3 regions of the Peribacillus sp. ACCC06369 genome follow, and region 2 is predicted to be linked to each of the others. Evidence: a T-box and tRNA genes for the amino acid it is inferred to sense, from the RefSeq annotation. Region 2 holds a T-box; the other regions hold tRNA genes.
The links. A T-box is a leader RNA that pairs with one kind of tRNA and senses whether it is charged. The one in region 2 lies ahead of QUF78_RS19315 (valine--tRNA ligase), so its partner is inferred to be a tRNA-Val.

Region 1 (3,248 bases), 1.0 Mb from region 2:
AATCCTAAGGTGTGCGAGAGAACTCTCGTTAAGGAACTCGGCAAAATGACCCCGTAACTTCGGGAGAAGGGGTGCTTTTTAGGGTGAATAGCCCGGAAAAGCCGCAGTGAATAGGCCCAGGCGACTGTTTAGCAAAAACACAGGTCTCTGCGAAGCCGCAAGGCGAAGTATAGGGGCTGACACCTGCCCGGTGCTGGAAGGTTAAGGGGAGAGGTTAGCGCAAGCGAAGCTTTGAACCGAAGCCCCAGTAAACGGCGGCCGTAACTATAACGGTCCTAAGGTAGCGAAATTCCTTGTCGGGTAAGTTCCGACCCGCACGAAAGGTGTAACGATCTGGGCACTGTCTCAACGAGAGACTCGGTGAAATTATAGTACCTGTGAAGATGCAGGTTACCCGCGACAGGACGGAAAGACCCCGTGGAGCTTTACTGCAGCCTGATATTGAATTTTGGTACAGCTTGTACAGGATAGGTAGGAGCCTGAGAAGCCGGAGCGCTAGCTTCGGTGGAGGCGTTGGTGGGATACTACCCTGGCTGTATTGAAATTCTAACCCGCGCCCCTTATCGGGGTGGGAGACAGTGTCAGGTGGGCAGTTTGACTGGGGCGGTCGCCTCCTAAAGAGTAACGGAGGCGCCCAAAGGTTCCCTCAGAATGGTTGGAAATCATTCGTAGAGTGTAAAGGCACAAGGGAGCTTGACTGCGAGACCTACAAGTCGAGCAGGGACGAAAGTCGGGCTTAGTGATCCGGTGGTTCCGCATGGAAGGGCCATCGCTCAACGGATAAAAGCTACCCCGGGGATAACAGGCTTATCTCCCCCAAGAGTCCACATCGACGGGGAGGTTTGGCACCTCGATGTCGGCTCATCGCATCCTGGGGCTGTAGTCGGTCCCAAGGGTTGGGCTGTTCGCCCATTAAAGCGGTACGCGAGCTGGGTTCAGAACGTCGTGAGACAGTTCGGTCCCTATCCGTCGCGGGCGCAGGAAATTTGAGAGGAGCTGTCCTTAGTACGAGAGGACCGGGATGGACGCACCGCTGGTGTACCAGTTGTCTTGCCAAAGGCATAGCTGGGTAGCTACGTGCGGACGGGATAAGTGCTGAAAGCATCTAAGCATGAAGCCCCCCTCAAGATGAGATTTCCCATGGCGCAAGCTAGTAAGATCCCTGAAAGATGATCAGGTTGATAGGTCAGAGGTGGAAGCGTGGCGACATGTGGAGCTGACTGATACTAATAGATCGAGGACTTAACCAACGCTTTTTAAAAAATGAAATACCTTCTTATTATCTAGTTTTGAAGGAATGAAAATTTCTTCTTGCATTTTTTCGAAAAGACGTTATAATAATATATGTCTTGAAAAAATGTTAACAATGTTTGGTGACGATAGCGAAGAGGTCACACCCGTTCCCATTCCGAACACGGCAGTTAAGCTCTTCAGCGCCGATGGTAGTTGGGGGTTTCCCCCTGTGAGAGTAGGACGTCGCCAAGCAGGTTTTATATGGAGGATTAGCTCAGCTGGGAGAGCATCTGCCTTACAAGCAGAGGGTCGGCGGTTCGATCCCGTCATCCTCCACCATTTTACACCTGCCGGTGTAGCTCAACTGGTAGAGCAACTGACTTGTAATCAGTAGGTTGGGGGTTCAAGTCCTCTTGCCGGCACCATTTTTTGAAATAGTACAAGCACGAGCCATTAGCTCAGTTGGTAGAGCATCTGACTTTTAATCAGAGGGTCGAAGGTTCGAATCCTTCATGGCTCACCATTTTATATGCGGGTGTGGCGGAATTGGCAGACGCACCAGACTTAGGATCTGGCGCCGCAAGGCGTGGGGGTTCAAGTCCCTTCACCCGCATCTTTCATGCGGAAGTAGTTCAGTGGTAGAATACAACCTTGCCAAGGTTGGGGTCGCGGGTTCGAATCCCGTCTTCCGCTCCACTTTTCGTATGTGCCGGGGTGGCGGAACTGGCAGACGCACAGGACTTAAAATCCTGCGGTAGGTGACTACCGTACCGGTTCGATTCCGGTCCTCGGCACCATCTTAATATGCGCCCGTAGCTCAATTGGATAGAGCATCTGACTACGAATCAGAAGGTTGTAGGTTCGACTCCCGCCGGGCGCACCATGTTTTATTGCGGGAAGTAGCTCAGCTTGGTAGAGCACTTGGTTTGGGACCAAGGGGTCGCAGGTTCGAATCCTGTCTTCCCGACCACGTGATTTTTAATGAATGGGGCCTTAGCTCAGCTGGGAGAGCGCCTGCCTTGCACGCAGGAGGTCAGCGGTTCGATCCCGCTAGGCTCCACCATTTTTCAATCAGATACTTATATTATATTGGCGGTGTAGCTCAGCTGGCTAGAGCGTACGGTTCATACCCGTGAGGTCGGGGGTTCGATCCCCTCCGCCGCTACCAATAAATATAAGGACCTTTAGCTCAGCTGGTTAGAGCAGACGGCTCATAACCGTCCGGTCGTAGGTTCGAGTCCTACAAGGTCCACCATATGCATTTTTTAAAGCCGTGGAGGTATACCCAAGTTCGGCTGAAGGGATCGGTCTTGAAAACCGACAGGGGAGTCAAATCCCGCGGGGGTTCGAATCCCTCTACCTCCTCCATTTTTTAAAAAGCAGCAAGTTGTTTTGAAACAACCTTACATAGAGGAAGCGAAAAAACAATATACACGAAAACTTGATGCAAATCGTTTCATTAATACCGTCGCGGGGTGGAGCAGTCCGGTAGCTCGTCGGGCTCATAACCCGAAGGTCGCAGGTTCAAATCCTGTCCCCGCAATTATTAGGTCCCGTGGTGTAGCGGTTAACATGCCTGCCTGTCACGCAGGAGATCGCGGGTTCGATTCCCGTCGGGACCGCCATTTTTTAAATTTAATACAAATGTGGCTCAGTAGCTCAGTCGGTAGAGCAAAGGACTGAAAATCCTTGTGTCGGCGGTTCGATTCCGTCCTGAGCCACCATATCTTTCATATTACGGCGGTTGTGGCGAAGTGGTTAACGCACCTGATTGTGGTTCAGGCATTCGTGGGTTCGATTCCCATCAGTCGCCCCATTTCGCGGGTGTAGTTTAGTGGTAAAACCTCAGCCTTCCAAGCTGATGATGAGGGTTCGATTCCCTTCACCCGCTCCAAATATGGGCCTATAGCTCAGCTGGTTAGAGCGCACGCCTGATAAGCGTGAGGTCGATGGTTCGAGTCCATTTAGGCCCACCATATTTATATTGTTCCGCAGTAGCTCAGTGGTAGAGCATT
Region 2 (3,248 bases):
AGAAGAACTGGTAAGGATGAAGGTTTGCATTGTCCAGCAAGGGGAAACGCTTGACGACTTGGCTCAACGTTATGATGTTACGGTTCAATCCATACTTTTCAGCAATGAATTGGAGTCGAATCAAAACGTCCATGAAGGGCAAGTCATATATATACCGAAGGCCGTTGTATATAAGAATTGACCAGGACAGAGAGCAGAGCATATGGTCTGCTCCTGTTTTTTACTAGGGTAAAGTTGTTGAACGGCGTTAGAGCAGCCTGATTGGCCACTGGACTTTGGTGACTATAGGAATCGGATTGAGTTTTTTTAGAGAAAGTGAGTGAGTCTCGTGAGGGAAAACGAGAATCAGCAGCCTGCTAATCGGGATCTTGACACGGAAACCGTCTTGAAGGAATATGCCATGTATGTACAATATATTGAGGATTTCGGGCGTGTAAAAAAAGTATACACTGATCGCGGTACATTTGCCTTGAAATCGATTTTACCGCATAACGGCATTGATTTTATAAAAAATGTTCAAAAACTGTACCATCGCGGCTATAACAGGATCGTTCCCATTTATCAAACGATGGATCAGCGTTACGCCGTTCTTCATAATGGACGTTTGTATTACCTGATGCCCTGGTTGAATAATGAAGGGGACGGGGAGCGCGTTGAAAAGCATAAGCAAATGTTCAGGGAGCTTGCCCGGATGCATACGCTGTCCGTTAGGGAAATACAGGTGGATCCAGAGGAACGGGAAGCCCATTATGAGCGGACGCTTGATGCCTGGAATAATGAGAAGGACTTTATGGATGAGTATATTGTCAGCTGTGAAAAGAAGTGGTATATGTCTCCAGTCGAAATGACGGTTTGTTCTTTCTACACTGATATTTCACAGGCACTGAAGTACTCGATCAAGAAGTTTGAAACTTGGTATGAAAAAACGAAGGAAAGTGAAAAGGTTCGAACCGTGGTCACGCACGGAAAGGTCTCTTTGAAGCATTTCGTTTATGACGAACGCGGATATGGCTACTTCATCAATTTTGAGAATTCGAATACGGCACCGCCTCATTTCGATTTACTGCCATTTCTCGTTAAGTCGGCCAGGACCTATCCTGTCCAATGCGATGACTGCGTCGACTGGCTATATAACTATTTTCGTTATTTTCCGTTGAAAGAAGAAGAATTGCTGCTCATGCAAAGTTATCTGGCTTTCCCTGGATCAGCTTTGGAATTAGTGAAGGGTTATTCCGATGGCAGGGGACATCGTTCAGAGCTTGATAATGTTACTCAACTGCAGCGGCAATTTTGGCTACTGAAGAATATTGAGTATATGGTGATGAAAATCGAAGAGATCGAACAGCAGAAAAAGGCGGCTGCCGAGGCTGCCAAAGAAGAGCAATCACCCCCAAGCTAAATATACATGATTGGATCATCTCCAGTCATGTATATTTTTTTGCTGTAAGGGAATAATTAAATCCATTCGAAATACAAAGACATGGCCAAGAAAATAAAGGCGATTAGCAGGAGCATATCGAAGAAAGTAGGGAAAATCAGCGTACGCAATCCTTGGAATAAGACAAAGGGGATGATGAACTGCTGGCAAACACCCCGGAATTTTTTCATCCAAGGCGGTAAAGTATAGGGGGTATATCTTCGCTTCATATTATTACCTTCCTTTTTAGGGCTTCTTATATTCTATGGGCGGGTAGTGGAAAAGGTGAAAAAACGGTCACATTCACTGTTCCTGGAGGATAAAATAAAGAAAATGGCCGGGCAGCGGGATCGAATGCATGTAATGGAATGCTTGCTAAAGAAAGAAAGCGAAAAGATGATTGACTGGAGCCCCATATTTTTTGTACTATATACTATATGCATTCAATGATTTTACATATGAATATAAATCAATGCAAAGACCGGAAATAGTAAGATGAAATGCACTTTTCAGAGAGGAAACCAATTGGTGCGAGGTTTCCAGGCAGCAGCATCCGAAGTCGTCCGCGAGCAGTTTTCGTGAAAGATCTTAAGTAGCGAAGGCCGGTGAAGAGCCGTTATCCGATTTGAGAGCCGAAAGAGATTTTTTACTTTTTCGGAAAAAAGGTGGCACCGCGAACAACTTCCTTCGTCCTTTTGTGATGATGGAAGTTTTTTTTATGCCCAAATAAGGAGGAAATGATATGGAAGAGAACCAAATTTCGATGCCGACTAAATATGATCCGCAGACGATAGAGAAAGGCCGCTACAAATGGTGGCTTGATGGGAAGTTTTTCGAAACGACGGGTGACGATAAAAAAGAACCATACACGATTGTCATCCCCCCGCCGAACGTGACTGGTAAGCTGCATCTTGGCCATGCATGGGATACGACACTTCAAGATATATTGACACGCATGAAAAGGATGCAAGGCTATGATGTTTTATGGTTGCCGGGCATGGATCATGCCGGTATCGCCACTCAAGCGAAAGTTGAACAGAAACTTCGTGCGGAAGGCGTGAGCCGTTATGACCTTGGACGTGAAAAGTTCGTGGAAGAGACATGGAAATGGAAAGAGGAATACGCGAGCCATATCCGTGAACAATGGTCAAAGCTGGGTCTTGGACTTGATTATACCCGTGAGCGCTTCACTCTTGATGAAGGGCTTTCAAAAGCAGTGCGCGAAGTGTTCGTTTCGCTTTATAAGAAGGACTTGATTTATCGCGGCGAATACATCATCAACTGGGATCCATCAACGAAAACGGCGTTATCCGATATCGAGGTTATTTACAAAGATGTACAGGGTGCATTTTACCATATGAAATATCCGTTAGTTGACGGATCAGGTGAAATTGAAATAGCCACCACCCGTCCGGAAACGATGCTTGGCGATACTGCGGTTGCTGTACATCCTGAAGATGATCGGTATAAACACTTAGTCGGCAAAAAGGTTCGCTTGCCAATTACAGGCCGAGAAATCCCGATTGTCGGTGATGACTATGTCGATATGGAATTCGGTTCAGGCGCGGTTAAAATTACTCCTGCTCATGATCCTAATGACTTCGAAATCGGGAACCGTCACGATTTGGAGCGTATCCTTGTCATGCATGAAGATGGCTCGATGAATGAAAAGGCCGGTAAATATGAAGGTATGGACCGTTTTGAATGCCGTAAACAAATCGTCAAAGACCTTCAGGAAGAGGGAGTACTCTTCAAAATCGAAGATCACCTTCACTCAGTAGGTCATTCAGAGAGAAGCGGTGCTGTTGTTGAACCATATCTATCGACTCAA
Region 3 (3,248 bases), 3.0 Mb from region 2:
TTTCTACGTCCTTTTGTACCCATTCAACGAGCTGCTTATTAATAATCCTCTTTGCTCCATGAAATTCATTTTTGTAGTATTCAATCGTCGCTGGTCTTAAGTTTCTTAAATAGCAGTCCTAAAAAAGGCTTCATATGCTTCTTCATCTGAAATCTTATTCTTAATAATTCTTAGTTCATCTTCTGTTAATTCTTTACGTCTTCTCATTACGACCTCCTAAGCACACGATTCGCCGCACACGATTCTGGATTATTTTTGTAGTATTAAAGACAAAGAAAAAAGGCCTCAACATTTAAGTTGAGACCTTTTTTCTTTAATCATATTTCGACTATTTGATACCGGTGGCCGGGGTCGAACCGGCACTCCAGAGGAACACGATTTTGAGTCGTGCGCGTCTGCCAATTCCGCCACACCGGCATGTATGTTGGAGGCGGCAACCGGAATCGAACCGGTGGTAAAGGTTTTGCAGACCTCTGCCTTACCGCTTGGCTATGCCGCCAACGTTTTTGGAGCGAAAGACGGGATTCGAACCCGCGACCCCAACCTTGGCAAGGTTGTATTCTACCACTGAACTACTTTCGCATATGGCTGGGCTAGAAGGGATCGAACCTTCGCATGACGGAATCAAAATCCGTTGCCTTACCGCTTGGCTATAGCCCATTAACGTTGTATTCATTATACCATGATTTAATAAAAAATGGGGCGACTGATGGGAATCGAACCCACGAATGCCTGAACCACAATCAGGTGCGTTAACCACTTCGCCACAACCGCCATTATAGGATTTAAATTGGCAGGGGTAGTAGGACTCGAACCCACACTGGAGGTTTTGGAGACCTCTGTTCTACCTTTAAACTATACCCCTGTTAGAAAGATGGTGGAGGGGGGCAGATTCGAACTGCCGAACCCGAAGGAGCGGATTTACAGTCCGCCGCGTTTAGCCACTTCGCTACCCCTCCGCATATGGATGAAACATGGTGCCGGCAAGAGGACTTGAACCCCCAACCTACTGATTACAAGTCAGTTGCTCTACCAGTTGAGCTACACCGGCACTACTATGGTGGCTCAGGACGGAATCGAACCGCCGACACAAGGATTTTCAGTCCTTTGCTCTACCGACTGAGCTACTGAGCCAAACAATAAAAATGGCGGTCCCGACGGGAATCGAACCCGCGATCTCCTGCGTGACAGGCAGGCATGTTAACCGCTACACCACGGGACCATAGATTGCGGGGACAGGATTTGAACCTGCGACCTTCGGGTTATGAGCCCGACGAGCTACCGGACTGCTCCACCCCGCGACGTTAATAATGTTGCTATTATGCATCAGATTTTCGTGTTGAACGTTTCAATGCAGAAACAACCTGATCTTATTGAAAATGGTGGAGGATGACGGGATCGAACCGCCGACCCTCTGCTTGTAAGGCAGATGCTCTCCCAGCTGAGCTAATCCTCCAATATGTTATCTAAATGGTGACCCGTACGGGATTCGAACCCGTGTTACCGCCGTGAAAGGGCGGTGTCTTAACCGCTTGACCAACGGGCCAGGTATAAAATGGCGGAGAGCAAGGGATTTGAACCCTTGAGACAGGGTTACCCGTCTACACGATTTCCAATCGTGCTCCTTCGGCCACTCGGACAGCTCTCCAATAATGGCTCCGCAGGTAGGACTCGAACCTACGACCGTTCGGTTAACAGCCGAATGCTCTACCACTGAGCTACTGCGGAACAATATAAGCTTGGCGACGTCCTACTCTCACAGGGGGAAACCCCCAACTACCATCGGCGCTGAAGAGCTTAACTGCCGTGTTCGGAATGGGAACGGGTGTGACCTCTTCGCTATCGTCACCAAACATTGTTAACATTTTTTCAAGACATATATTATTATAACGTCTTTTCGAAAAAATGCAAGAAGAAATTTTCATTCCTTCAAAACTAGATAATAAGAAGGTATTTCATTTTTTAAAAAGCGTTGGTTAAGTCCTCGATCTATTAGTATCAGTCAGCTCCACATGTCGCCACGCTTCCACCTCTGACCTATCAACCTGATCATCTTTCAGGGATCTTACTAGCTTGCGCCATGGGAAATCTCATCTTGAGGGGGGCTTCATGCTTAGATGCTTTCAGCACTTATCCCGTCCGCACGTAGCTACCCAGCTATGCCTTTGGCAAGACAACTGGTACACCAGCGGTGCGTCCATCCCGGTCCTCTCGTACTAAGGACAGCTCCTCTCAAATTTCCTGCGCCCGCGACGGATAGGGACCGAACTGTCTCACGACGTTCTGAACCCAGCTCGCGTACCGCTTTAATGGGCGAACAGCCCAACCCTTGGGACCGACTACAGCCCCAGGATGCGATGAGCCGACATCGAGGTGCCAAACCTCCCCGTCGATGTGGACTCTTGGGGGAGATAAGCCTGTTATCCCCGGGGTAGCTTTTATCCGTTGAGCGATGGCCCTTCCATGCGGAACCACCGGATCACTAAGCCCGACTTTCGTCCCTGCTCGACTTGTAGGTCTCGCAGTCAAGCTCCCTTGTGCCTTTACACTCTACGAATGATTTCCAACCATTCTGAGGGAACCTTTGGGCGCCTCCGTTACTCTTTAGGAGGCGACCGCCCCAGTCAAACTGCCCACCTGACACTGTCTCCCACCCCGATAAGGGGCGCGGGTTAGAATTTCAATACAGCCAGGGTAGTATCCCACCAACGCCTCCACCGAAGCTAGCGCTCCGGCTTCTCAGGCTCCTACCTATCCTGTACAAGCTGTACCAAAATTCAATATCAGGCTGCAGTAAAGCTCCACGGGGTCTTTCCGTCCTGTCGCGGGTAACCTGCATCTTCACAGGTACTATAATTTCACCGAGTCTCTCGTTGAGACAGTGCCCAGATCGTTACACCTTTCGTGCGGGTCGGAACTTACCCGACAAGGAATTTCGCTACCTTAGGACCGTTATAGTTACGGCCGCCGTTTACTGGGGCTTCGGTTCAAAGCTTCGCTTGCGCTAACCTCTCCCCTTAACCTTCCAGCACCGGGCAGGTGTCAGCCCCTATACTTCGCCTTGCGGCTTCGCAGAGACCTGTGTTTTTGCTAAACAGTCGCCTGGGCCTATTCACTGCGGCTTTTCCGGGCTATTCACCCTAAAAAGCACCCCTTCTCCCGAAGTTACGGGGTCATTTTGCCGAGTTCCTTAACGAGAGTTCTCTCGCACACCTTAGGATTCTCTCCTCGCCTACCTGTGTCGGTTT

Region 1: it has a tRNA-Val gene. The T-box ahead of QUF78_RS19315 (valine--tRNA ligase) is inferred to sense a tRNA for this amino acid. The anticodon was not compared.
Region 3: it has a tRNA-Val gene. The T-box ahead of QUF78_RS19315 (valine--tRNA ligase) is inferred to sense a tRNA for this amino acid. The anticodon was not compared.

What each region holds. Positions count from the first base shown of each region.
Region 1 covers NZ_JAUCEN010000002.1:4,820,493-4,823,740, reverse strand. The annotation lists rRNA gene QUF78_RS24530 (23S ribosomal RNA) at 1-1,250, shown strand, start outside; rRNA gene rrf (5S ribosomal RNA) at 1,370-1,485, shown strand; tRNA gene QUF78_RS24520 (tRNA-Val) at 1,497-1,572, shown strand; tRNA gene QUF78_RS24515 (tRNA-Thr) at 1,583-1,658, shown strand; tRNA gene QUF78_RS24510 (tRNA-Lys) at 1,681-1,756, shown strand; tRNA gene QUF78_RS24505 (tRNA-Leu) at 1,765-1,846, shown strand; tRNA gene QUF78_RS24500 (tRNA-Gly) at 1,855-1,929, shown strand; tRNA gene QUF78_RS24495 (tRNA-Leu) at 1,942-2,030, shown strand; tRNA gene QUF78_RS24490 (tRNA-Arg) at 2,040-2,116, shown strand; tRNA gene QUF78_RS24485 (tRNA-Pro) at 2,127-2,203, shown strand; tRNA gene QUF78_RS24480 (tRNA-Ala) at 2,221-2,296, shown strand; tRNA gene QUF78_RS24475 (tRNA-Met) at 2,325-2,401, shown strand; tRNA gene QUF78_RS24470 (tRNA-Ile) at 2,412-2,488, shown strand; tRNA gene QUF78_RS24465 (tRNA-Ser) at 2,509-2,601, shown strand; tRNA gene QUF78_RS24460 (tRNA-Met) at 2,703-2,776, shown strand; tRNA gene QUF78_RS24455 (tRNA-Asp) at 2,783-2,858, shown strand; tRNA gene QUF78_RS24450 (tRNA-Phe) at 2,882-2,957, shown strand; tRNA gene QUF78_RS24445 (tRNA-His) at 2,974-3,049, shown strand; tRNA gene QUF78_RS24440 (tRNA-Gly) at 3,054-3,127, shown strand; tRNA gene QUF78_RS24435 (tRNA-Ile) at 3,133-3,209, shown strand; tRNA gene QUF78_RS24430 (tRNA-Asn) at 3,222-3,248, shown strand, end outside.
Region 2 covers NZ_JAUCEN010000002.1:3,797,726-3,800,973, reverse strand. The annotation lists gene QUF78_RS19330 (LysM peptidoglycan-binding domain-containing protein) at 1-181, shown strand, start outside; gene ysxE (spore coat protein YsxE) at 329-1,399, shown strand; gene QUF78_RS19320 (hypothetical protein) at 1,456-1,647, opposite strand; T-box leader at 1,886-2,115, shown strand; gene QUF78_RS19315 (valine--tRNA ligase) at 2,160-3,248, shown strand, end outside.
Region 3 covers NZ_JAUCEN010000002.1:808,016-811,263, reverse strand. The annotation lists tRNA gene QUF78_RS04765 (tRNA-Leu) at 337-417, opposite strand; tRNA gene QUF78_RS04760 (tRNA-Cys) at 426-499, opposite strand; tRNA gene QUF78_RS04755 (tRNA-Gly) at 508-582, opposite strand; tRNA gene QUF78_RS04750 (tRNA-Gln) at 586-660, opposite strand; tRNA gene QUF78_RS04745 (tRNA-His) at 699-774, opposite strand; tRNA gene QUF78_RS04740 (tRNA-Trp) at 792-865, opposite strand; tRNA gene QUF78_RS04735 (tRNA-Tyr) at 876-959, opposite strand; tRNA gene QUF78_RS04730 (tRNA-Thr) at 976-1,051, opposite strand; tRNA gene QUF78_RS04725 (tRNA-Phe) at 1,059-1,134, opposite strand; tRNA gene QUF78_RS04720 (tRNA-Asp) at 1,147-1,222, opposite strand; tRNA gene QUF78_RS04715 (tRNA-Met) at 1,228-1,301, opposite strand; tRNA gene QUF78_RS04710 (tRNA-Val) at 1,381-1,456, opposite strand; tRNA gene QUF78_RS04705 (tRNA-Glu) at 1,472-1,546, opposite strand; tRNA gene QUF78_RS04700 (tRNA-Ser) at 1,557-1,648, opposite strand; tRNA gene QUF78_RS04695 (tRNA-Asn) at 1,654-1,728, opposite strand; rRNA gene rrf (5S ribosomal RNA) at 1,738-1,853, opposite strand; rRNA gene QUF78_RS04685 (23S ribosomal RNA) at 1,973-3,248, opposite strand, start outside.